One region of the Shewanella sp. SM55 genome, then DNA from elsewhere that is predicted to be linked to it. Evidence: riboswitches for the same ligand, from Rfam matches in the RefSeq annotation. Region 1 holds a riboswitch; the other holds the start of a gene.

What was found. A riboswitch is a leader RNA that binds a small molecule or an ion and turns the genes downstream of it on or off. The one in region 1 is predicted to bind cobalamin.
Region 2: another riboswitch for cobalamin. It lies ahead of L5L91_RS07060 (ABC transporter ATP-binding protein); the one in region 1 lies ahead of L5L91_RS06430 (TonB-dependent receptor).

What each region holds. Positions count from the first base shown of each region.
Region 1 is NZ_JAKKRS010000003.1:233,893-246,530, forward strand. It holds gene rbsK (ribokinase) at 1-452, opposite strand, end outside; gene rihA (pyrimidine-specific ribonucleoside hydrolase RihA) at 472-1,428, opposite strand; gene L5L91_RS06425 (hypothetical protein) at 1,663-3,105, shown strand; cobalamin riboswitch at 3,240-3,474, shown strand; gene L5L91_RS06430 (TonB-dependent receptor) at 3,583-5,544, shown strand; gene L5L91_RS06435 (HDOD domain-containing protein) at 5,824-6,552, shown strand; gene L5L91_RS06440 (LysR family transcriptional regulator) at 6,633-7,538, opposite strand; gene metE (5-methyltetrahydropteroyltriglutamate--homocysteine S-methyltransferase) at 7,739-10,009, shown strand; gene queG (tRNA epoxyqueuosine(34) reductase QueG) at 10,105-11,307, opposite strand; gene L5L91_RS06455 (substrate-binding periplasmic protein) at 11,482-12,279, shown strand; gene L5L91_RS06460 (diguanylate cyclase) at 12,276-12,638, opposite strand, start outside.
Region 2 is NZ_JAKKRS010000003.1:394,525-407,162, reverse strand. It holds gene L5L91_RS07085 (cobyric acid synthase) at 1-925, opposite strand, end outside; gene cobU (bifunctional adenosylcobinamide kinase/adenosylcobinamide-phosphate guanylyltransferase) at 1,031-1,693, opposite strand; gene L5L91_RS07075 (adenosylcobinamide-GDP ribazoletransferase) at 1,690-2,478, opposite strand; gene cobT (nicotinate-nucleotide--dimethylbenzimidazole phosphoribosyltransferase) at 2,585-3,667, opposite strand; gene L5L91_RS07065 (FecCD family ABC transporter permease) at 3,876-5,006, opposite strand; gene L5L91_RS07060 (ABC transporter ATP-binding protein) at 5,003-5,884, opposite strand; cobalamin riboswitch at 5,983-6,159, opposite strand; gene L5L91_RS07055 (histidine phosphatase family protein) at 6,381-7,106, opposite strand; gene metH (methionine synthase) at 7,383-11,117, shown strand; gene L5L91_RS07045 (hypothetical protein) at 11,501-12,638, opposite strand, start outside.

The sequences.
Region 1 (12,638 bases):
TTTGCCACTGTGGCAGCGGGCGTTTCCAATTGTGCTAACAAGTACTCCGCATTAGCAAACAGAGCGTAATGAGCTTCTAAGTCATCGGGTGAAAGGCTGGCGTTGGCACCTGCGGCAACGCCAATCGTATTCTCACCGTTATCACCGATAAAAATCATGGCAGTGCCTGTGCTCAGTCCGGCTATTTGGCGGATCCCTTCCGCACTGATGCCATCTTTCATCCAGCTTTGACGCATATCATCGCCGATACTGTCTTGGCCGAGATGGCAGATAAAATCAGTGCGTGAACCTGATTTGGCTAAGCGCGCGCAGGCGACGGCTTGATTGGCCCCTTTGCCGCCCTGTTCGAGGCGGTAATCTCGGCTCATTAAGGTTTGCCCTGCAGCGGGCAGGTACTCAAATTTCATCACATGGTCGGCATTTGCACTGCCGATAACGAGTATCTGGCTCATAGAAGACTCACTGTCATTTTTATCTGCGATTGAGATAAGTTGCATCATAGACGCGTAAACTGTCTACCAGTAAATCGACAAAGCCTTGCCTATCGATCCCAAACAGCACAGTCGCATTGGCGGCTTTACCTGTTAACTGATAGCGATCGACCACTGTCATGCCTAAGGTCAACTCACTTTGGGTTTCAATACTTACCCAGCAATCTTGCGCCTCAAATAGCTCAGGTTTAAGCAACCAAGCGATAGTGCAGGGGTCGTGCAATGGCGCACCAATAAAGCCCCATTTAGGATCTCTGTGGTAAATCATAAAGAAATCCAATAATTCGGCGACGCACTGAGCAATTGGATTTTGAATCGCGCGAATGCGTTCTATGTCTTCATCCATGATTTGTGCCTGATGAGTCACATCGAGCCCACACATAGTGATGGGAATACCGGATTTAAAGACAATATCGGCGGCTTCGGGGTCGACAAAAATATTAAACTCGGCGGCTGGGGTCCAATTACCGACACCGGCTGCACCGCCCATTAGCACTATGCGTTCGATCTTGGCGTGTAATTCGCTATGACTCGCCAGTAAAAGGGCGATGTTAGTCAGCGGCCCTGTGGGAATTAAGGTTACTGGCTGATGACTTTGGCGAATTTGCTGCGCCATTAATTCAACTGCGGTAATGGCTTGAGGACTAAAACTTGGATTAGGCAATGCAGGGCCGTCGAGTCCGGTTTCACCATGGACATTGTCGGCAATGATTAATTCGCGGGCTAATGGCTTGGCGGCGCCGCCAGCGACAGGAATATCACTGCGATTTAATAAGGTTAAGATCCGCAGGGCATTATTGAGCGTTTTATCCGGCGTTTGGTTGCCGGCACTAGTGGTGACGGCCAGTGGAACCAGCTCTGGATGGGCGAGAGCTAAAATGAGCGCAATGGCGTCGTCATGGCCGGGATCGCAATCCAGAATAATAGGGCGAGTCATACTGTTACTCCTTTAAACAGCGGTGATGGGGGCTTAGAATAGCATGCCATCAGTTAGGCGCTAGCCTGTGTAGGGGACTTGCAGAGTAAACTGTGAGCATTTTCGTCTTTTTATCAACAAGCTGCTAGAATTCTGCCCATTTTTGACATTAGGCGATGTTAGGTCAATCCATTCTCGCTCTGTCCGCTGCACAACATTGAATGACATCTCCAAGCAAATATAAGGAAATAAGTAATGCTCACTCATCGAATCACTTGGCCTAAGGTTTTACTCGTGGGCATGGTTGCCATGCAGATCTCTGGCTGTAGCGATCCTCAACCTATGGCCGTTGTGGAAAGTAATAACGAGTCATTGCTACAGTTTGATAACGGTAAACTCATCCAATTTAAGGAAAATCCGAGTCCACAGTATCGCCATATTCCCTGTGATTTACCCGCAGTCGAGACTGTGGTCACCAACAGTTCGGCCTTTGCGGCGTTAACAAAATCCGGTGAGGTGATCACTTGGGGTGACAGTTATGCTGGCGGTGATAGCCGCGAGGTGACGGAGCAGCTTAAGCGAGTTAAGCAAATCGTCCCAGTTAAGGACGGGTTTGCCGCGCTACGTCAAGATGGCACTGTGGTGTACTGGGGCAATGCGGGGAAATATAGCCTCGACAAAGCCCTACAAAACCGCATGACCAATATTACCAAGTTGTTCGCCAATCAAGAGGCCATTGCCGCCCTTGATGCCAATGGCAAGGTGCATACTTGGGGTTATGGCCCCTACGGCGGCAATAGCTTACATGTGCAGGATCAATTAGTTGATGTTGTCGATATCTTTGCCAGAGGACGCAGTTTTGTCGCCCTCAAAAAAGAGGGCAGTGCTGTGATTTGGGGGCAGGTTGAAGAGTCGACCAATATGAAAAAGTTACTCCCGCAGCTTACTGATGTGGCGAAGATCGAATATTTTCAACACACCTATGCCGCCTTGAAAAAGGACGGCACTGTGGTGAGTTGGGGTTGGCGCAGTGATGCTTACTCGATCCGCAGCGCCTTAAAGGATGTGGCGAGTATGACGGCAAACAATTGTGCCTTTGCGATTTTAAGTCCTACGGGGGATGCGCATTTTTGGGGCGATGGGATTAACTGTGGTGTCGATTGGATTAAAAAAACCAATATCACAGGGGTAAAAGAGATTATCAGCATTGGCTCAGGCTTTTTATTACTGCGGGATAAGGCCGTGCCGCAAATAGTGGCCGACGATACTGATTACGCTCATATGTTTGGGTTTCACTATGCCCAAGAGATTCTTGATAAATATTGGCAGGAAGGCAGCGTCATTACTCGAGGGCCTGCCTCCTTTGTGTTTACGCGTCCCGATGGCAAAGTGGTACCTGTTGGTTATCGCGCCAACCGTGAAAATGTGGAGAAGTTGATTGCACGTATTCCGCGACTCACTTGGTTAGATGGCGCAAATGACGGTTATGTTGGCATCAGCGAAAAGGGGGAGCTGGTCTCTTGGTCGATGAATTTGCCAATGTTTGACAAGTCGCCGGTACAACCTGCTGACTCGTTAGTGATTAAACCGCTGGATTTTACCCCCGTTGCCCAATGCGAAACCCCTGAGCAGCGTCAGGCGATTTTGAGCAAAGACAGACCAAAACCTGCGGCAAAAAACTGGGATGGCGTTTTCTAGCTCATGTGAGTTTTCTCGCTAACTTGAGATTGATGGACTTTCATCCGTATAGACGTCTATAATGCGCGCGCTCAGGTCTGATATGCTCTGAGCCTTGTTGGGCGTTAACAGGTTGTACGCCCTTTGAACCTAATTTTGAGTCAACCTTCTGTGGTGCTTGCGATGATAGCGTCGTGAGATAATCGGGAAGCCAGTGAAATTCTGGCACTGCCCCCGCAACGGTAAAAGGTGAGAGAGGACCGCGTTTGATTGGTGTGTTCAAGACAGAACCCGAAAGTCAGAATGTGAAAGGTCAGTCTCGCGTTAATCTAACTTTAATGGATTAACATAGCCTAAGTCCGGAGACCGGCCCTAAAGGTGTTTTTGAGATTTCGGTGGGCAGATCTCAAAATGCGATAATCACCGTCAGTATTTACGACTGAATTAACGGTATCGTGGCGTCAATGCCCCGTTTTCCTTGCAGGAGTTAAAGGTAAAATGGGAACAAATCCAACAAAAATCGCGCTGCTGATCGGCAGCCTTTGCAGTTTTTCAATTATCGCGCCCGCTGTGGCGGCTGACGATACCAGCATAGCTAAAGTCGACGAGCATCTTGTCGTGATCGGCCGCTCTGATAAGACCCCGTTAAATATTGCTGCCAATGTGAATGTGATTGATGCTGCGGCTATTGAAATGAGTGGCGCGACTAATTTGACCGACGTCTTACGCGGTCAAAGCGGTATTCAAATTTCGGATAACAATATTGGAACTAGCTTTGCTATGCGTGGTTTTAGCGCCAGCACTGCCGTTAATAACACGCTGATTTTACTTGATGGTCGTCGTCTCAATAATATCGATATCGCCGCACCTAGCCTTAATGCCATTCCGCTTAATCAAGTGGATCGTATTGAAATTTTATCGGGTAGTGCAGGTGTACTTTATGGCGATCAAGCCGTGGGCGGGGTGATTAATATTGTCACTAAGTCCCCTGAAAATACTGGCGGCAGCGTGCAGTTATCTGGCGGTAGTTTTGATACCTATGAAGGTCGTGGTGATGTGTCTGGCGCGATCAACAAAGATTGGCGTTACTTTTTCACCGGTAGTTACAACCAAGGTGACAACTATCGCCAGCATAATGCCAACGAAACCGGCTCTATTCTTGGCCGCATTCAATATAAAACAGCCACAGACTCGTTCTTTGTTGAAACCAGCTACTACGATAACGATCGTGAAAATCCGGGCTCGCTTACTGAAAAGCAATTTAAAGACGATCCCCGTGCTTCATCAAATAAGATAGAGTATGCCCACGAGATGACCACTGCGGCGCGAACGGGTTACCAGCATCAGCTTAATCAAAACTGGGCGCTGGCGGCTGATTTAGATTATAGCGATACCTTAGTGTCTTCTCTTAATTGGGGGGCGAACAGCCATAACACACGCTCACTGTTAATGTTTAGCCCTAAAGCGTTAGCGAATTACAGTACGCGTCAAGGCGAGCTAAGCCTAGTCACAGGTTTAGACATCAGCCGTGGTAAGGCTGATTTTGACACTATGGCGCGCAGTAATGTGCAGCAAATGCAAAGCGCCTATCTACAAGCTACAGTGCCTTTAAGTCATACTTTAAGTTACGTTGTGGGTGGACGATATGCGCGGGTGACCGATGAGTTAGTCGATGGCAATGTCTATCCTAATGGCATGGATTTAGACGAAAATGCCCACGCATTCGAACTGGGTTTAAATTACCGCCCAACTGCGGAGCACAGACTCTACGTGCGCGCCGATGATAACTTCCGTTTTGCCAAAGTGGATGAGCAAGCTTATACATCGCCGGGCGTATTTGGCTTAAAGCCGCAAACAGGCCGTTCCTATGAGGCGGGTTGGGATTGGGCTGTCGCTAGTCAAACCCTACGAGTCAGCCTATATCGTCTCGATTTAGAGGATGAAATTGTTTATGACTCGAGTGCAGTTAAACCCATAGGTGGAAATTTCAACGGTGCAAACGTTAATGCCGACGCTTCTCGTCGTTATGGCGCGGGTGCCGATTGGGATTGGCAGATCACTAAAGCGCTGCAGCTAGGGCTGGAATATAACTATACCGACGCCGAATTTACCGATGGTGCTAACGATGGCAAAGAGCTGTCTTGGGTGGCAAAACACACGGGACGCGGTTATGTCAGCATGGATTTTGCTGAGCATTTCCAAGTATTTGCCGAAGCTATCTACACGGGGGATCGTTTTATCGAAGGCGATAACGCTAATCAAGGTGATAAGCTAGCAAGTTACGTGCTTGGTAATTTAGCCTTGAATTATAATCGTGATGCTTGGCTTGCCAGTCTGCGTATCGATAATGTATTCGATAAAGATTATGTTAGCGCAGGCTATTATGGTGGTGGAACATATAATGGTTATTACTCAGGTCGAGGCCGTGATATTCGTTTCACTGTGGGCTACCGCTTCTAAATATTAATGAGCTATCTAATAACAAAGCCAGACTCAGTCTGGCTTTTTATTTTTTACGCTGAGTTCAAAGAATAAATCTTAAAATAGGTATAGTCTTGAATATCGTTTTAGTAGAGTGGTTTAATTGTCGTTATCTATAGTGTTAGCGGGCAGTCATAACTAAATAGGAGTAATTTATATTTTACTCTGCTGTTTATGGCTGAAATTCTTAGTATTTTAGGTATGATGTGAGCTGTAACCGAATCATCTTATTGTTAATAAACAGGTGTAAAGTGTCTTATGACTGATCTTGAGCAACAGGTTTTTACTCAAGTTAGAGCTATCATAGCGAACGAAGAGCAAGTGATTGGCCGCCGAGGGATTCTAATTCCACTCAAAAAAGCGATCCTTGCTGAAGGCGACATTCGTAATGTGATTGACATTATCTCGAGCGATCCCGCATTGGCAGCGCACATGCTTATGCGCAGTAATTCCGCACAGGCTGCTGTAGTGGAAAATCACAAAACTCGCTCGTTGAAAGAAGCTTTGATCCGCTTAGGTCAAGTTAATATCTATCGCTACGCCTTTACGTTCTATTTAAAAGAACGCCTCGATGAACTGCCACAGCCCTATAAAAAGTTGGTCCAAGGTTATTGGAAGCTGACTGAAGATATTGCAACGGATGCGGTAGATAGCTTAGCGGATATGGAAGGTGTGGAGGTTGATGCTGACGAAGTGCAAACCTTAGCTCTGTTCAGTGTGTTCGGCCAAATTATCGCACTGACCGCATTTGCCTATTTAAATGCTAATGCCGAACAGTCATTTCCTTTAAGTGTGATTAAGTCATTGATTGATAATCAACAACAGACCTTAACCATCGAAGCGTTCGAGGCGTTAGATCTCGATCAGGATCTGCGTCAAGAATTTATGATCGCCCATAATTTGCGTCAGACCCGTAATCCTAATTCATCAGGGTTGATACTGCGCCGTGTCTTGTCTATGCGTGGATTGTTGATGAATCCGCTGTAATTTGTTGATGCTATGAAATAGTCATTTGACTCAATAAACAAGCCTGCATTCGCAGGCTTTTTTACTCAATGTCACCCGCATTAATTCGTCTTCTGCTGGCGGGATAAACCTTCTCTCGCCACCAGTTGTAACCAATTTTGGATCAATGCAGAGTTAGCACTGTGGCGGCGATAGGCACCAAATAGCGGTCGTTTCAGACCTTCTTGGCCGAGTTTTACCGTAGCGAGACTCAGTCCATGTCCTTCATTAATCGACCAGCTTGGCAGCGCAGCTATGCCGTCTTTACAGGCGATACGTTGCAATAACATCATGGTTAAATCACAGGTTTTTTGCTCGCCCGCCTCTATGCCCGCAGGTTCTAAAAAGTGGCGATAAATATCTAAACGTGTCAACGGCACTGGATAACTGATAATAGGCAAGTGTGCTAATTGCTTAGGGGTGACATAGGCTTCTTTCGCTAAAGGATGATCCTTAGCAACCACTAACTTCACTTCAAAATCAAACAAATGCTGGTAGGCGAGTGAATGCCCAGGCACAGGATCTGAGGTTAATACAATATCTAGTTCACCCATTTCTAAGGCATTGAGCGAGTCGAACAAGTGGCGGCTCGACAAGTCTAACTCGGCAGTTGGATGATCTTGCCTAAATTGCTCCATTACAGGCATTAACCAGCGAAAACAGCTATGGCACTCAATGCCGACACGCAACTGATTGGTTTCGGTTTCCAGCCCATTCTTCAAATCTGTCTCGGTTTCTAACACCTTAGGCAAAATCTCTTCGGCCAGATGCAGCAGGCGTGCACCTTCTTGGGTGAATGACAGTGGCTTACTCTTACGCACAAAAATGGGCGAGTTAATCCTTTGCTCCAACTCCTTAATCTGGTGTGAGAGGGCGGATTGAGTGACAAAACGTTTTTTGGCTGCGCCCGCCAAACTGCCGCTTTCTTTCAGGGCCATTAAGGTTCGCAGGTGTCTTAGTTCGATCATGTTCACTCCAAGTGAATTTCGCTCATGTTGTGCTTGAAATCAATTCGGTTGCTGGAATAGAGACTAACACAATAAACTTCTAGACGTCCAGACGCCCATTGTTATTTATCAAGGCTGAAGTGCTGAAAAGTGCCAAGAGAAAACAATCTGGTGGGTGCAAGTGCCGAATATGGCTTATCTCAAATAAAGGAAGATAGAGTATGCAATTAAATAGTCTTGGTTTTCCCCGTATCGGGCGTCGTCGTGAATTGAAATTTGCTTTAGAAAAATACTGGCGTGGTGAGAGCACTCAGGCACAATTACGTGAAGTGGCGAGTGAACTTCGCCACACCCATTGGCAGTGGCAAGCTGCTGCTGGCATTGAGCAAGTTCCCGTAGGTGATTTTGCCTTTTATGATCAAGTGCTGACCTTAAGCGCGACTTTAAATGCCATTCCTGAGCGTCATCGTGGTGAAGGGGCAATCGATCTCGATACTTTATTCCGTGTTGCCCGCGGCAGAGCGCCAACGGGCCAAGATGCGCCAGCTTCTGAAATGACCAAGTATTTCAATACTAACTATCATTATTTGGTGCCAGAGCTGACGCAAAACCAAGAGTTTTCGATTGCTTACGAGCAGTTTTTTGATGAAGTCAGCGAAGCGCAAGCGCTAGGCTATAAAGCAAAACCTGTGCTACTCGGCCCTGTTAGTTACTTGCACCTTGCTAAAACTGTGGGTCAAGAGTTCAATAAGTTAAGTTTATTGCCTAATTTATTAACTGCTTATGCTGACATCTTGGCGCGTTTCGCTGCTCAGGGAGTGCAATGGGTACAGCTCGATGAGCCCATTCTCGCATTGGAATTGGATGGCGAATGGCAAGCGGCGATCACTGAGGCGTATCAAGCCCTCAGCATTACGAAGGTGAAGATCCTTCTTACCAGTTATTACGGCGGTATCGCACACCATCAAGCGCTGGTATCGGCCTTACCGGTCGCGGGGTTGCATGTCGATTTAGTCACCGCGCCGGATCAATTGGCGGTCTTTGCTAATGCGCTTGGTCAAGATCAAATTCTGTCGGCGGGTGTGGTCAATGGCCGCAACGTGTGGGCGGCAGAGGCGGATTTGATTGCCGAACGCATAGGCGCGGTTGCCCGTGATCTCGGAGATCGCTTGTGGATCGGTACTTCTTGCTCACTCCTGCACAGCCCTGTGGATTTAGAGGTGGAAGCCACGCTTGAGCCCGCGCTGCGTCAACAACTCGCGTTTGCGAAGCAGAAATTACTCGAACTGGCCAATGTGCGCCAATTGCTACTGGCACCTGAATCAGTCGCGGCAAAAGAGATTGTGCAAACCTGTTTGGCGCGCCGCGAGGCGAAAGCGCAGGCTGCCGACAGTCAAGTGATTGCCCGCGTTGCCGCGTTGACATCTGCCGATTATGAGCGCGTCAGTGATTTCAGCGTACGCCAAGCAGTGCAGCAGCAGAAATACCGTTTACCTCTGTTGCCGACCACCACCATTGGCTCCTTCCCACAAACACCAGCAATCCGTGGACTACGCAGTCGCTGGCGCAAGGGCGATCTGAGTGATGCACAATATACAGAGCAATTACAACAAGTCACCCGCGATACTATCGACCGCCAGCTTAAACTTGGTATCGATGTACTGGTTCATGGTGAGGCCGAGCGCAACGATATGGTGGAATACTTTGGTGAGCAGCTTGCGGGCGTTGGCTTTACCAAAAATGGTTGGGTGCAAAGTTATGGTTCACGCTGTGTTAAGCCACCGTTGATCTATGGTGATGTTAGTCGTCCAAATGCGATGACGGTTGATTGGGCCGAGTTTGCCCAAAGTCTTACCGACAAGCCTGTAAAAGGCATGCTGACTGGCCCTGTGACGATTCTGCATTGGTCATTCGCCCGTGAAGATATCGGCCGCGATGTGATTGCGACTCAGCTGGCGCTGGCGATTCGTGATGAAGTGGTGGATTTACAAAATGCAGGTATTGGCATTATACAAATCGATGAGCCCGCCTTCCGTGAAGGTCTGCCATTGAAACAAAGTGAGTGGCAAGCCTATTTAGATTGGGCGGTCAATGCCTTTAAACTCAGCGCTGCTGGCGTGATTGATGAGACCCAAATCCACACCCACATGTGTTACAGCGAGTTTAACGATACGATTGCCGCGATTGCTGCCATGGATGCCGATGTGATCACTATCGAGACTTCGCGTTCACGGATGGAGTTACTCAACGCCTTTGAAGATTTTGAGTATCCCAATGAAATCGGCCCTGGTGTGTACGATATTCACTCGCCAAACACTCCAAGTGTGGAGGCCATGGTGCACTTAATCGAGAAAGCAGCGCAAAAAGTGCCCGTACGTCAGCTGTGGGTCAACCCAGATTGTGGCCTAAAAACCCGTACTTGGGATGAAGTCGAACCCGCATTGAAAAACATGGTCGATGCCACGCGAGAACTACGTCGCCGCCTTGGTTAATATTATGCTTGAGTGAAATATTTTTTATTGATCTTATTGAGTTAGTAACAGCGGATGCTTATGCATCCGTTGTCTTTTATTTATTGCCGACTGACTTAAGCATCTCGCGGTAAGCCTTTTTCGATAATGCGCACCATGCGCTCGGTTTTGCGGCGGGCTTTTTGTTGTTCAGTTGCGGTGCTTTCAGCAAGGCGCGATTGCTGGGCATTAAGCGCCCATTCAATATGCTCACGCACTATCTCATCGATATCTTCGCTGTGATTGCGGGCGTTAAGTGCGGCAATAATCCTTGGGCTTGCGGGAGCGTTACCCAGTGCTACTGCAATATTACGTAGCCAACGTTTATGCCCAATGCGGCGAATGGCGCTGCCTTCAGTTTGTTTAAGAAACTCGGCCTCGCTCCAAGCAAAAAGGCTGAGAAGGTCAGGCTGCTTTAACTGCGGACGAATATGAAAGTCAGTTTCTTCAGTCAGCGGCGCTTGGCGATTGATGGGACACGCGAGTTGGCAATCATCGCAACCATAGATGCGATTGCCCATGAGTGGCCTAAATTCTTCGGGAATAGCGCCCTGCAGTTCAATGGTGAGATAGGAAATACAGCGTCTGCCATCGACCACATAAGGTTCTACGATTGCACCCGTTGGGCAGGAGGTAATGCAGGCGACACAAGTGTTACAGCCTTCTTGAATGGGAATATCCACAGGTAGAGGCAAATTGATCAGTAGCTCACCTAAAAAGAACCAACTGCCAGTCTCATGGTTGAGTATGAGTGAGTGTTTACCTGTCCAGCCTATGCCGGCTTTTTCGGCTAAGGGGCGCTCAAGTACAGGGGCTGAGTCAACAAAGGGGCGAAAGTCAGCGGCATCGAAACCGAGAGAAACTAACTCTGCACTGATTTGATCTCCGAGCTTTTTAAGCCGAGCGCGGATCAACTTGTGGTAGTCGCGACCTCCTGCATAACGGGAAATATAACCTAAGTTGGGATCGGTGAGATTCGTTGCAAAGCCAGCTTCGGGTGGTAAATAGTCCATCCGTACGGAGATCACCCGCACTGTGCCCGGATGCAGTTCTTGCGGGCGAGCGCGCATCATGCCATGGGTAGCCATATAGGCCATTTCGCCATGAAAACTTTTGTCTAGCCATGCTTGGAGTTTGGCTTCTTCAGCGGTTAAATCCGTATCGCAAATGCCAACCTGCGCAAATCCGAGTGCTTTTCCCCACGTTTTAATTTGCAGAGCGAGCCGCGACAGCATGCTGGCATAGGATTGGCTTGGGGTTTGATTGGCTAAAGTTGACATGAATTGATGGCAGCGAGGCTCTTGGCTAGGTGGCAATATGATAGCAGTTTTCACTTATTGAGGACGAGTTTACTCAGAAGGGGGCGTGAGGCGATATTTTCTTTGGGGTATTTGTTTATTTGCAGTTGGGATTGAGTCTATGATTAGGTCTAATGTTTATCGTTTGGTATTCGTATGCTGAGTGCGTTTCCCCTTAGGGCGTGTTTTCTTGCGATGAGCTTATTAGGCCTGATGCCTAATCTTGTTTTTGCGGCGCCTGACAAGTTGAAATTGGTGACCGAAGCTTGGCCTCCCATGAGTTACGAGCAAAATGGTGTGCCGCAAGGTTTTGCGGTGGACTTAGTCAATACCTTGCAATCAAGACTGGGTCAGAGTGAAAAAATTGATGTGTTACCTTGGGCCCGGGCGTATTCGATTGCCAATACCTCAGCGAACGTTTTACTTTTTGCTACGTCAATTAATGATGAGCGAGCTGAGCAGTTTGATTTTATCGGTCCTATTGCGACCAGTAAAATTGCATTGTACGCAAGGGCGGCAGATCCCATCGCTCTCGATCAACTTGCTGAACTTCAATCGACAGATATTGTGGGGGTTTATCGGGAATCGGCGGGTGCGCAGTTGCTACAACAAGCGGGCGTGGATAATTTGCTGGTGGCGAGTTTTCCGCAGCAATCGGCGAAACAGTTGCTGTTTTCTCGAATTCGTTTTTGGTGCCAGGCGGATCTTGCGGTAAAGCAGATACTCGAAGAAGTGGGTGCGAGTGAGACAGATATCCGCCAAGTGTTTGTAGTATCGGAGATTAATCTCTATTTAGCTTTTTCTAAAGGGACATCGGCGGCAACCGTTATCAGTTGGCAAACAGAGCTTGAGAAAATGAAAGACTCAGGTGAATTTAGTCGTTTGTATCAGACATGGTTTGGCACTTTGCCACCGCCATTACAACATCAAGTGTTTTGGCATAAGGCCGTTTAATTCTCTCTTAAAGCCTCATTCTTGGCTGATTTCACACAATTTCTGCCCGCATTTTTAGCCTCATAAAGAGCATTGTCGGCCCGCTTTAGCAAGGTGGCAAAATCTTTATCTTGATATGCATCTTCCGTATTATTTTGTGGTTCTAAAGTGGCGACACCAGCACTAACGGTCAATTTGAGTTCTGCTGGTAAATTCTGTGCGCTAAGGCGGCTAATATGGTTCTGCAATTGATGCGCCAGCGCTAACGCACCTGTGGCATCAGTGTTAGGCAATAGGATTAAAAACTCTTCACCACCGATGCGGCCAACGAGGTCTTTATTACCCGATAAGGCTCGGCCTGCATTTGCAATGGTCATAAG
Region 2 (12,638 bases), 160 kb from region 1:
GCAGCCGCAGCGGATCAAAATCCGTGTGATTACTGATCCTCGGGTACACTAATACCCGCACTTTTAAGCGGCTGTTAGCACCTTTAGTCGGCGAGCTTATCAGCGCATCTTCGGCATCGAGATGTAAATCATGCAGATAAGGCAACACGCCTAAAACAGGTTTTTGAGTATAAGCTTCAAGCCAATCGAGCCCTGATTGCAACAGGCTAATATCACCACGGAAACGGTTGATCACAAAGCCCTTTACCCGCGCCTGTTCGGATTCTGATAACAAGGCCAAGGTCCCGACCAAATGGGCAAATACGCCACCTTTATCGATATCGGCAATGATAATCACAGGGCAATCCACAGCTTCGGCAAATCCCATGTTGGCAATATCACCTTCACGCAGATTGATCTCCGCTGGACTACCCGCGCCTTCCACCACTATGGTTTGATACTGGGCCGTCAATCGCTCGAAGGATTCCAGCACAGCGCCAAGCGCCATTGCCTTATAATCCTTAGATTTAGGCCCAAAAAAGGCCGAGGCTTCGAGTGTTGTCAGGGCTTTGCCATGAACGATAATTTGCGCGCCCGTGTCCGAGCTTGGTTTAAGCAGTATGGGATTAAAATCGGTATGGGGCTCAAGATAACAGGCCACGGCTTGCAAGGCCTGTGCGCGGCCAATCTCGCCGCCATCAATAGTGACAGCGCTATTGAGCGCCATATTTTGCGGCTTAAAGGGCGCAACCTTAATCCCCTGACGAGCGAGCAAACGACAAATGCCTGCGACTAAGGTGCTCTTGCCCGCATCCGATGTAGTGCCCTGCACCATCAAGACTGCCGCGCGCCGAGGTGAATTAACCGCAAGCGTATTAACTACAGGTGTGTCAGCGGTATCGAGTGCATTAGCACAGGCTGTGTTGTCTGTGTTTGGAGAGGACATAGGTTTAAAAGGCTTATTCTAGTTTGCAGTCATTAACATAACAGCTCAGTCTAAAAATCACTTAAGTATGCAACTTAAGCTTAAAACGTGGACTGAGCCCAAAGTCTAAAGTGGTTTCAATGCTAAGGGTAAACCGGCGACCACTAAGGTGACATTGTCCGCTAAGGTCGCCACGGCTTGATTTAACCAGCCTGCTTCATCGACAAATTGTCGGCTCAACTCACCTAAGGGCACTATGCCAGAACCGACTTCGTTACTGATCAAAATCACCACTCCCTCAAGCTCGACGAGGGAATCCACAAAAGCGGTTTTCTCGGCCTGCCAACTCGCATGAGCTTTATCGTCAGAGGTTGAAGTGGCAGAGGTTGAAGTGGCAGAGGTTGAAACGGCAAAGGTGGAAGTGGCAAAGTCAGTCGCATTCCACTCAGTCGGCGCGGGTTCATCATCGATGTTAATGTTCGATGCAAGTAATTGATTCGTTAACCAAAGAGTTAAACAGTCTACTAAAATCACTCGCCCAGGTTTTGCTAACTGTTTTAACAGTGCAGTGAGGGCGAGCGACTCTTCAAACAATTGCCATTCGATACCATCGTCCGATCGTCCCGCTTGATGCTTGGCGATACGTGTCGCCATTTCATCATCTAGCGCCTGCGCCTGCGCCGTCGCCACATAGCATGCATCGAAGCCGAGCGCAGTGTACTGACGCACTAAGGCTTCGCCGTAGTGACTCTTACCGCTACGGGCGCCGCCTAGGACGAGATGGATCACAGTATGTTACCCACAACGAGCAATACAAAATAACACACAATTTCAGATATTTGCTGCGCCGCGCCTAAGGTATCACCCGTGTAACCGCCAATCTGGCGTCTAAAGATCACTATGATCAAACGGCGCAGTCCTATCATCACCAATAGCAATGACAATGCCGCTAACCCCTTGAGGAATAACAGCACTAATACGCCGCTGGCGATCAGGATAAGCAGCTCATTAATGCCTTGATGTTGCGATAGCGGCTTAGACTTACTGGTTTCGTCATCGCGGACATATTTTTCACTAAAGATGATACTGGCTGATACCACACGACTCACAGTGTGCGCGACGATAAGTGCTGAACCCGCCACGACAGGATCGTACAGAGCCAACTCGACTAGCAACTGCCATTTCAGCAGCAAGGCCAACATCAGCGCCAGTGCGCCATAACTGCCAAGGCGCGAGTCTTTCATGATCCGCAGCTTGTCTTCAGCCGTCCAACCCCCGCCAAAACCGTCGAAGGTATCGGCGAGGCCATCCTCATGGAATCCGCCCGTGAGCAAGACGCCAACCAACATAGCTAAAAGAACAGAAACGCCGGCGGGGAGCCAGTTCTGCGTCAGCCAAAACACTATGGCGCTTAACAAACCGACCAGAAGACCGACGAGACCGAAATAACGGCTGGCCTTATTCAACTTATCGCTATCGACTTCGACCCACTTAGGCATAGGAATGCGGGTAAAATAGCCCATGGCAACTAAAAATAAATCTATCTCTTTGTGCCAGCTTTCGCGTTCTGACATAAAGCATCCTTAGTGAATTCACACTTGCTGCAAGGTTTAAAATTAAAACGGTTGGCTAAAAAGCTATTATTTTAAATAAGTAAAATAAGCGACTTAGCAGAGCACATCATACAACAGCCTCAATCCCCGCATCACTAAAACTCGCCATTTGATTGTAAAAATTTACTGAGGCTTGAATAAGCGGCAACGCCAAGGCTGCACCCGTACCTTCGCCTAACCTTAGCCCTAGGGATAATAAAGGTTTAGCTTGCAAAAATTCTAACATTCGCAGATGACCTTGCTCATCGGATTGATGGGCAAAAATCAAATAATCACGCACATTGGGGGCGATTTGCACCGCGACTAATGCCGCCGCTGTCGCGATAAAACCGTCCACGACCACCAGCATTTTACGTTCAGTGGCAGCTAACATAGCTCCCGTCATCTGCACAATTTCAAAGCCTCCTAGGCAAGCTAACACTGACTTAGGTCCAGTTAAGGCGCTTTGATGCAGTAATAACGCGAGCTCAATCAGCATCAGTTTACGTTCTAAGGTTTCGCTATTAATGCCAGTACCACGGCCAACGCAATCAATCACATCCAGCTGCATAATCGCCGCCATAATAGCCGCAGCAGAGGAGGTATTGCCTATGCCCATTTCACCAAAGGCGACTAAGTTACAACCCGCTTGATGGTGACGTTCAATCAAATCGCGCGCCATAGCAAAGCCTTTATCGACGGTTTCCAGCGCCATCGCGGGTTCTAAATGAATCGCCCCTGTGCCCGCGCCAAGACGTTGATCGATAATGCCTTCAACCCCTTCAACTGGCGTTAACATACCGCAATCGATCACTTCGAGCTTAAAGCCCACCTGCCGACAAAAAACGTTAATCGCCGCGCCGCCATGGGCAAAGTTTTGCACCATTTGGTGAGTCACTTCGCTAGGGGCAATCGACACGCCTTCTGCGGCAATGCCATGATCCCCCGCAAACACTAACATGGTTGGACGGACTATTTTGAGCACATCCGTTTGTGGCTGCCCCGTTTGTTGCAAATCAGTCGCTTGCACGCGGGCAATCTGCAAGGCTAAGGATTCGAGCTGACCTAAGGCACCGGGCGGCTTAGTCTTAAGATCAATTTTCTGCAGAATCACCAGATCCTGCGCTTTACTCACAGGGCTTATTTGAAAAGACACGGCTGACTGAGACATCCACACTCCACTTTGTAATCTACATTAAATAACCACAACGCATCCCGCGTTTATGACGAACATGTCCAATTGTGCATTTCCAATCGCGGGTGGGATATCAACAGAAATACTGATTATCCCGTCAGTCTGCACTTACGACATGACTCTAGGATGACGACTTAACTCTGGGTTTACGTCCTGACTAGGTGCCTACGGCATGACCTTGTATTTACGGCATGACTCTACGCTTACGCAAAATCAGCAAAAAGAACATGCTACCTATGGCGGCCGTGATAATGCCCACAGGCAACTCTTGATTACCCAATAAACAGCGCGCTAATACATCAATCCACACCATAAATAATCCGCCCACCAACGCCGTTAATAAAATCGGCTGACGACCGGGGAACAGCATGCGTACTGTGTGGGGGATCATTAACCCGACAAAACCGATACCGCCACAGGTAGCCACCAAAATAGCGGTAATCAAGGAGCAGAGCAGCAACATATTGAGACGCAGCTTAGGCACATTCACCCCTAAGGTATGCGCCGTTTCATCCCCCGCCTGCAACGCCATGATCTGCCGTTTCATGCCTAAAATAATGAATAAACTCGCGCCAATCACCAGTGTCGGCAGTACTAACAAGGACCAACTGGCCTTAGCGAAACTGCCTAAACTCCAAAACAGCACAGAGGCTGTCGCCTGCGGACTGGCGAAATACAGCAGCAGACTCGTTAATGCGCCGAACATAAAGGAGGTCGCCACACCAGAGAGCAGCATGCGCTCCACTTGGCTATTGAGCCCTAAGCCTGACAAAGCAAGCACTATCAACACCGACAAACTCGCGCCAATAAAAGCGCCCAAGGGCAAGCTAAACCAAAGTAATCCAGACAAGGCACCCGAACCGCTAAAAAGCCCAGAATGTGCCGCCATGCCCGCATTATCAAAAAATCCAGAGCCAGTGAATAAGGTCAACATCACCACAGCGCCAAAGGACGCGCCAGAGCTAATGCCAAACAAATAGGGATCGGCGAGCGGATTGCGAGTCACGGTTTGCAACACACTGCCCGCCAGTGACAAACCCGCTCCCGCCACAAAAGCCAGTAAAATGCGCGGCAACCTGAGCTCCATCACAATGCGCTCAGTCATGCCATTGGCTTGAGTGAGGTTCGTCGCTTTATTGATAAATACTTGAATAACATCCGTAAAACTGATGTTCGCCGCACCAAAACTCGTCGCGGCAATAGGCGTTATCAAAGTGATGATACCTAATACGAGCAGCATCAGTTGTTGTCTCGTCAACGGTGTCACGATACGCCCCAAATATGAGATGAAATATTTTTTACTCCCCAGAGTCATCCGCCCTCGCCTCGCTCATTCAGGCCATGATCTACATGGTGATAACCATAAAAATAGCTGATTAAGGGCTTTTTATGTTGTGGATGGGGCGATACCTGAGCACACACGCCAAACACATCGCCAATTCGCGCCTCGGTTAATACTTCGGTTGGCGTCCCCATAGCGCTGACGTCCCCGTTATGGATCAACAGCAAACTGTCGCACAGGGCACTGGCTAAATTAAGATCATGAATAGAGGCAATCACGCTGATGCCAAGGCTACGCACCAATTCGAGGATTTGAATTTGATAGCGCACATCGAGGTGGTTCGTTGGCTCATCGAGGATTAAAAGCTGCGGCTGCTGCACTATGGCGCGGGCAATCAAGGCGCGTTGCTTTTCACCGCCAGATAAGTGCTCATATTGTTGGTGCATCTTATGGCTCAAGCCGACTTTCTCTAAAGCCTTAGCAATACGCTCAATATCACAGCTCGAATTGGTATCGAACATACCCTTGTGGGGCGTTAAGCCCATGCTGACTAATTGCTCTGTGGTGAGGTCAAAATAGTGCGGTGTATCCTGCTGTACTACGGCGACGCGACAGGCAAACGCCTTGGGCGACAAGCGCTCAATATCTTGATCAAAAAGGGTAATTTTGCCCTGAGTTGGGCGAACAAACCGATACAAACAGCGCAGCAAGCTAGACTTGCCCGCACCGTTAGGCCCAATCAGCCCCAGCATCTGCCCCGTTGGCAGCGTAAAGTTAATATCGGAAAGTATGGTTTTGCCATCGATACACCAGCTCAACTGGCTCACATTGAGCGCGACTGACGGGCTCAATGACGGGTTAGTGTCACTGTCATTCACGGGGCTATTAGTTTGGATTGCGGAAAGTTTCACCTAAGCGGCGCTCCTATCGAGTCCAAACCTGTATAAAAAAGGTTGTGCATATTGTCATCTGCTCCCTCGAGTCACCCGCTCGAGAACTAAGGCTGCACGCAGCGATAACAGAAATAGGCAGGTCTCCTGACTCGTAGGGAAGAAGATTCGAGATCTTTTTCACTACTCACAGTTGCGGGCACAGTTCGGGCTGACTGACGAGCAGTTCCCCGATTCCCTATTATGTTTGGGTTGATATGCTCTTTGTTAACAACGCCACTGTGAATTAAAACAACGGAGCGATTCGAACAAAGAGAGTCTATTCCCAACACCTATTTCTGCGACGTTATCACTCATTGCGCATGTAATACGCTATCTGGTTCAAACGTCAGGGAAAAGCATTATCCTACATCTATACCATTAGGCAATGCTGTTTAAATCAGAATATTTTCATGTCAGCTTATTCTCGCCAAACGATCACGCCTACATGATAGCGCCGAGATAGTGAAATAAGGCCTCAACACCTGCGCCCACTAGGCCAATCTAAACGCCAATAGCAGACACCCTGTTCATCTTGCAGCACATTAATGCTCACCACGGCCGCCACGGGTAAATCGAGTTGACTATAAAACCCCACCGCCCGTTCAACCCCTAGGGCACGCGCCATTAAGTGACGGATCACCCCGCCGTGGGTCACGACCCACACTTGAGTGGCTGGCATATTGTCAGCGGTTTCATTAACGGCACTGTTTTCATTACCCATTTTATGTGAGTCAAGGGTCAATCGTTCAAACTCGGCGGCGAGTATCTGGTCAATCGTCCCATTCACCCGCGACTCAAAACTTGCCATAGTTTCACCATTAGGCAGCGGAGTTTGCCAAGGGTTTTGCCAATACGCAGCTAAGCGTTCGCCCTCTTGTTGATACAGTTCATCGAGCCGACAACCGTCCCAATCACCAAAATCAATTTCCTGTAAACCCGACAAACACTGCGCCTGCAATGGCCTTGACTCAGATATCAGTGCCGCCGTCGAATGCAACTCGGCGGCAAAAGCGTGGGCAAAATCGGCGCAGCGGCGTGAAATCGAGCTATAAATCGCGCTACACACGCTGGCCTGTGACTCAACTGCTGCCGACATTTGTTGCCAACCCTTTTTACTCAAAGGCACATCCACACGACCCCGCAAAATAGCGCCGCCTTCACACTCACCGTGGCGTAACAATAACAACCGAACTTGTTTCATATATGCCTTTTTAGTTAGGGACTAGATGCTAGGAACTCAAGCCAAGTGCCTAAATTCTTGATTCTCGATTCTCGATTCTCGCTCCTAATGCCTTTGACTTTCATCTTGCCCTGACAATCATAAGTCGCGTATTATGGACGTCTATACGTTTAAATGTCCAAAGCAAATTTTTAAGAACAAGTATTCAAAAAATGTCGGCTGACGACAATAAAATGCACTTAGCATAACAATGGCCGATTTTTGGACTTAACTTAGCTGTATTTAAGGTAATTATTTATGACGATACCCTCAACCAAAGCCAGCCAAATATTAGCAGACATTCGCAAACAGCTTGCAGAGCGCATTCTGATCTTAGACGGTGCCATGGGCACTATGATCCAAGGCTACAAGCTGGAAGAAGAGGACTATCGCGGCGAACGCTTTAAAGATTGGCATACGGATGTCAAAGGTAACAACGACCTCTTGGTGTTGTCACAGCCTCACATCATCAAACAAATTCACACCGACTACTTAAACGCCGGTGCCGACATCATTGAAACCAACACCTTTAACGCCACCACCATCGCCATGGCAGACTACGACATGCAGTCGCTGTCCGCCGAAATTAACTTAGTCGGCGCGCGCCTCGCCCGTGAAGCCTGTGATGAAGCCTTTGCTGCCACAGGCATTCCACGCTACGTCGCCGGTGTGTTAGGCCCCACTAACCGTACGTGTTCGATTAGCCCTGATGTGAACGACCCAGGCTACCGCAACGTCAGCTTCGATGAGTTAGTGATTGCTTACAAAGAATCCACTAAGGCACTGATTGAAGGCGGCGCGGATATCATTATGGTCGAGACCATATTCGATACCTTAAACGCCAAAGCCGCGCTGTTTGCGATTGAATCGGTATTCGATGACTTATTCGGTCAGCATTCAAAAGACAGATTGCCAATCATGATTTCGGGCACCATTACCGATGCCTCTGGCCGCACACTGACTGGCCAAACGACCGAAGCCTTTTACAATTCCCTTCGTCATATCAAGCCCTTATCTATCGGTCTTAACTGTGCACTTGGGCCAAAAGAATTACGCCCCTATGTGGAAGAATTATCCCGCATCAGTGAGTGTTATGTGTCGGCGCATCCGAATGCAGGCCTGCCGAACGAGTTTGGCGGTTACGATGAAACCCCAGAAGACATGGCGAATGTGATCGAAGATTGGGCGCGCGAAGGCATGCTCAATATTATCGGCGGTTGTTGTGGTAGTACGCCTGAACATATCCGCGTGATCCGCGAAGCGGTCGACAGACATAACCCGCGCGTGTTGCCCGATATTCCCGTAGCTTGCCGCTTAGCCGGTTTGGAACCACTGACTATCGACGCCCAATCCCTGTTCGTTAACGTGGGTGAGCGCACCAACGTCACAGGCTCGGCTAAGTTTTTAAAGCTGATCAAAGAAGGCAAGTTTGAGCAAGCGCTCGATGTCGCCCGCGAGCAGGTTGAAAGCGGCGCGCAAATCATCGACATCAACATGGACGAAGGCATGCTCGATGGCGCCGAGATCATGCACAAGTTTTTAAACTTGATTGCCTCTGAACCCGACATCAGCCGCGTACCTATTATGATCGACTCCTCTAAATGGGAAGTGATTGAAGCTGGCCTCAAATGTATTCAAGGCAAGGGCATAGTTAACTCTATTTCCCTCAAAGAAGGCGAAGCCAAGTTTATCGAGCAAGCCACCTTAGTGAAACGCTACGGCGCGGCGGCCATTATCATGGCATTCGATGAGCAAGGTCAGGCCGACACTAAAGCGCGTAAAATCGAAATTTGTACCCGCGCCTATCGGGTGCTGGTCGATAAGGTCGGCTTTCCGCCCGAAGACATCATCTTCGACCCGAATATCTTTGCGATTGCCACGGGTATCGATGAACACGACAACTATGCCGTCGATTTTATTGATGCCATTAAAGCGATTAAAGCCACCCTGCCCCACGCGATGATTTCGGGCGGCGTGTCGAACGTGTCGTTCTCGTTCCGCGGTAACAACCCAGTGCGCGAGGCGATTCACGCGGTATTCCTGTACCACGCCATTAAAGTCGGCATGGACATGGGCATTGTCAACGCGGGCCAATTAGCCATTTACGACGATATCGATCCTGAGCTAAAAGTGCGGGTCGAAAACGTGGTGCTTAACTTGCCCTGCCCAATTGAAGGCTCAAGCAATACCGAGCAGTTACTTGAAATCGCAGAGAAATTCCGCGGTGATGGCGCGCAGGTGGGCAAGAAAGAAGATTTAGAATGGCGCAGCTGGCCGGTGAGCCAACGCTTATCCCATGCGCTAGTGAAAGGCATTACCGAATTTATCGATGAAGATACCGAAGCCGCTCGCCAAGAAGCGAAACGTCCGCTGGATGTGATTGAAGGCGCCTTGATGGACGGCATGAACGTAGTCGGCGACTTATTCGGCTCGGGCAAAATGTTCCTGCCGCAGGTGGTAAAATCGGCGCGGGTGATGAAAAAAGCCGTGGCTTACTTAAACCCCTATATCGAGCTAGAAAAGGTCGAAGGCCAATCTAATGGCAAGATTTTGATGGTGACAGTAAAAGGTGACGTGCACGATATCGGCAAGAATATCGTCGGCGTAGTGCTCGCCTGTAACGGTTTTGAGGTATTCGATTTAGGTGTGATGGTGTCGGTGGAGCGAATTCTCGACGCGGTGAAAGAACACAATATCGATATCATCGGCATGTCGGGCCTCATCACTCCGAGTCTGGACGAGATGGTGCATAACGTGAAAACCTTCCACCGTGAAGGCTTAACCATTCCGGCGATTATCGGCGGCGCCACTTGCTCTAAAATCCACACAGCGGTGAAAATTGCGCCCCATTATCCCCATGGTGCTATTTATATTGCCGATGCGTCCCGCGCCGTGCCTATGGTGAGTAAACTCATCAACAACGAGACTCGCCAAGCGACCATAGACGAAACCTATGCCGAATACGACGACATGCGCACTAAGCGCCTATCCCAAGCCAAGCGCAAAGAGATAGTCTCACTCGAAGCGGCCCGTGAAAACCGCTGCCAACACGATTGGGCCAATTACACCCCGTTCACGCCAAACGTGCTCGGTCGCCAAGTGTTTGATAATTATCCGTTAGAAGATTTAGTCGAGCGTATCGACTGGACACCGTTTTTCCGCTCGTGGGAATTGCACGGCCATTACCCTGAAATCCTTACCGATAAAGTCGTCGGCGTCGAGGCGCAAAAGCTGTTCGCCGATGGTCAGGCCATGCTCAAACAAATCATCGAAGAAAAGTGGCTCACGGCAAAAGCGGTTATCGGCTTATTCCCCGCCAATACCGTCAATTACGACGACATTGAGCTCTACACAGATGAGTCGCGTACCACAGTCGAAATGACTACACATCACCTGCGGATGCAGCTTGAACGTGTCGGCAACGACAACTTCTGCCTATCCGACTTTGTTGCGCCAAAAGACTCAGGCGTCGCCGATTACATGGGCGGCTTTGCGGTGACCACAGGCCACGGCATAGACGAACATGTGGCGCGTTTTGAAGCCAACCACGACGACTACAACGCCATCATGCTCAAATGCTTAGCCGACCGTTTGGCCGAAGCCTTTGCCGAGCGGATGCACGAACGCGTGCGTAAAGAATTTTGGGGTTATGCGGCCGATGAGCAGTTAAGCAACGAAGCCTTAATCCGTGAGAAATACAAAGGTATACGCCCCGCACCGGGTTACCCAGCTTGCCCCGATCACACAGAAAAAGGCTTGTTATGGGACTTGCTCAAGCCCGATGAAACCATCGACTTGAACATCACCGAAAGCTACGCCATGTTCCCCACAGCAGCAGTATCGGGCTGGTATTTCGCCCACCCGAAATCGCGCTACTTTGGCGTGAGTAACATAGGCCGCGATCAAGTGGAAGATTATGCCAAGCGTAAAGGGATGACTGTCGCAGAGACGGAGAAGTGGCTGGCGCCAGTGTTGGATTATGATCCCGAGTGATTGGGATCTGCAATCACCCGCAGGGCTTAAACTTTCAAACTTCGTTTGAATTAATCGTTAAAGTCGTGGGGCTTCACCCCACACCCGACCAAGGAGGACTGCTCGTCCTATCCTCCTTGGATTCTCCAAGACGCCCCTAGCGAAGTTACATGCATTGATTAGTGGCTTCGTGCTTATTCGAAAATAGCTAACGCTTCCGATGGGGCGTCCCTTCCCCCCGAAAGCTACGCAGACGTCCTGTCTGCGTCACGCTATTTTCTTCAACGCCCTTCAGCAACTTCGCAGGGGATCAGTGAACATGCAAGTATGTGAGCAATCTATATAAAATATATGATGTATTATCCATAAAAACAGAATTGATAAATATATAAAGTCACCATTTCCTAAGAGATCATTGCAGATTTATATTTAGTCGTATGTCCTTTATGTTCTTTCATATTCTTTTGGAAAATTTCATTTAAATTTTCCAAAGTATCTAAAGTACCTAAATGTGACATTTTTTCAATTCCAGATATCTTTTTCCCAATACCACCAATAGATGTTCCGATTTTAATACCGCTGCCTCCATCACAACTAAGCCACCACCTATCATGTATAACCGGAGACTTATCATTAGCTGTCCCACAGAATACGAATTCCACTCTAGGGTTTCTATCAGGGCAGATATTTTCTTTCCAAAACTTTTCAATATACTCATCTAGATCTGAAAAACCACCATCATTAACCATTGCATTTGACAATTCTGAATACGACTCTAAACTTGAAAGTATTTTTATGTCAATATCAAAGTCCATATCGATCGCCCTAGATATAAAAATCAAATCTTCAATTTTAAAATACGGTTCAGAAATAATTATTTTTGTCACATTACATGAACAGATCCAATTCTTAATAAAACACTCTGATTTGCCAACCTCAGAGTTCCCAACATTCAACGTAATTGAATCATTAACTATCTCTGACTTAGGCTGAAAAACTTCCTTAATCCTATATATTTCACAAAAATCTTTTGCATTCAGCACTAAAGCATCGAATATTGGCTGAAGATGTTTGTCACATAATTCTTTAGTCTTAAAGTTATCACCGTAAGCTTGAAGAAAAAACTTTAAAATAATGTGAGTATTTTCCGGTGAAAAGACTTCAATATTTTCTATAAATTTCATGAGGTGAGCGATTTTTCTACGCTCAGCTTTATTAGCATTCATTTTTGCTAGCTGATTACTACAAAACTTAGCATATTCATCTTGATCAATATATTTTAAATTTTTAGAACCATTCTCTCCAAAATCCTCTATTGTCCTTTCAAGCTCTTTCTTATCATTAATATTTTCCTCAATTAACCGTCGTCTGTAAGGGTCTGCATCAGTTAAAGAGGATATTGTACTAGACAACTTTTCATCGAGATCAAAACAAGCATTTATCAAATCTTTTCTTTTTGAAGAAAACTCATTTGAATCCTCCTCTGTTGAAATTAAAATAGCCTTATTCAATGCGTTCTTAACCGTTTTAACACATATACTT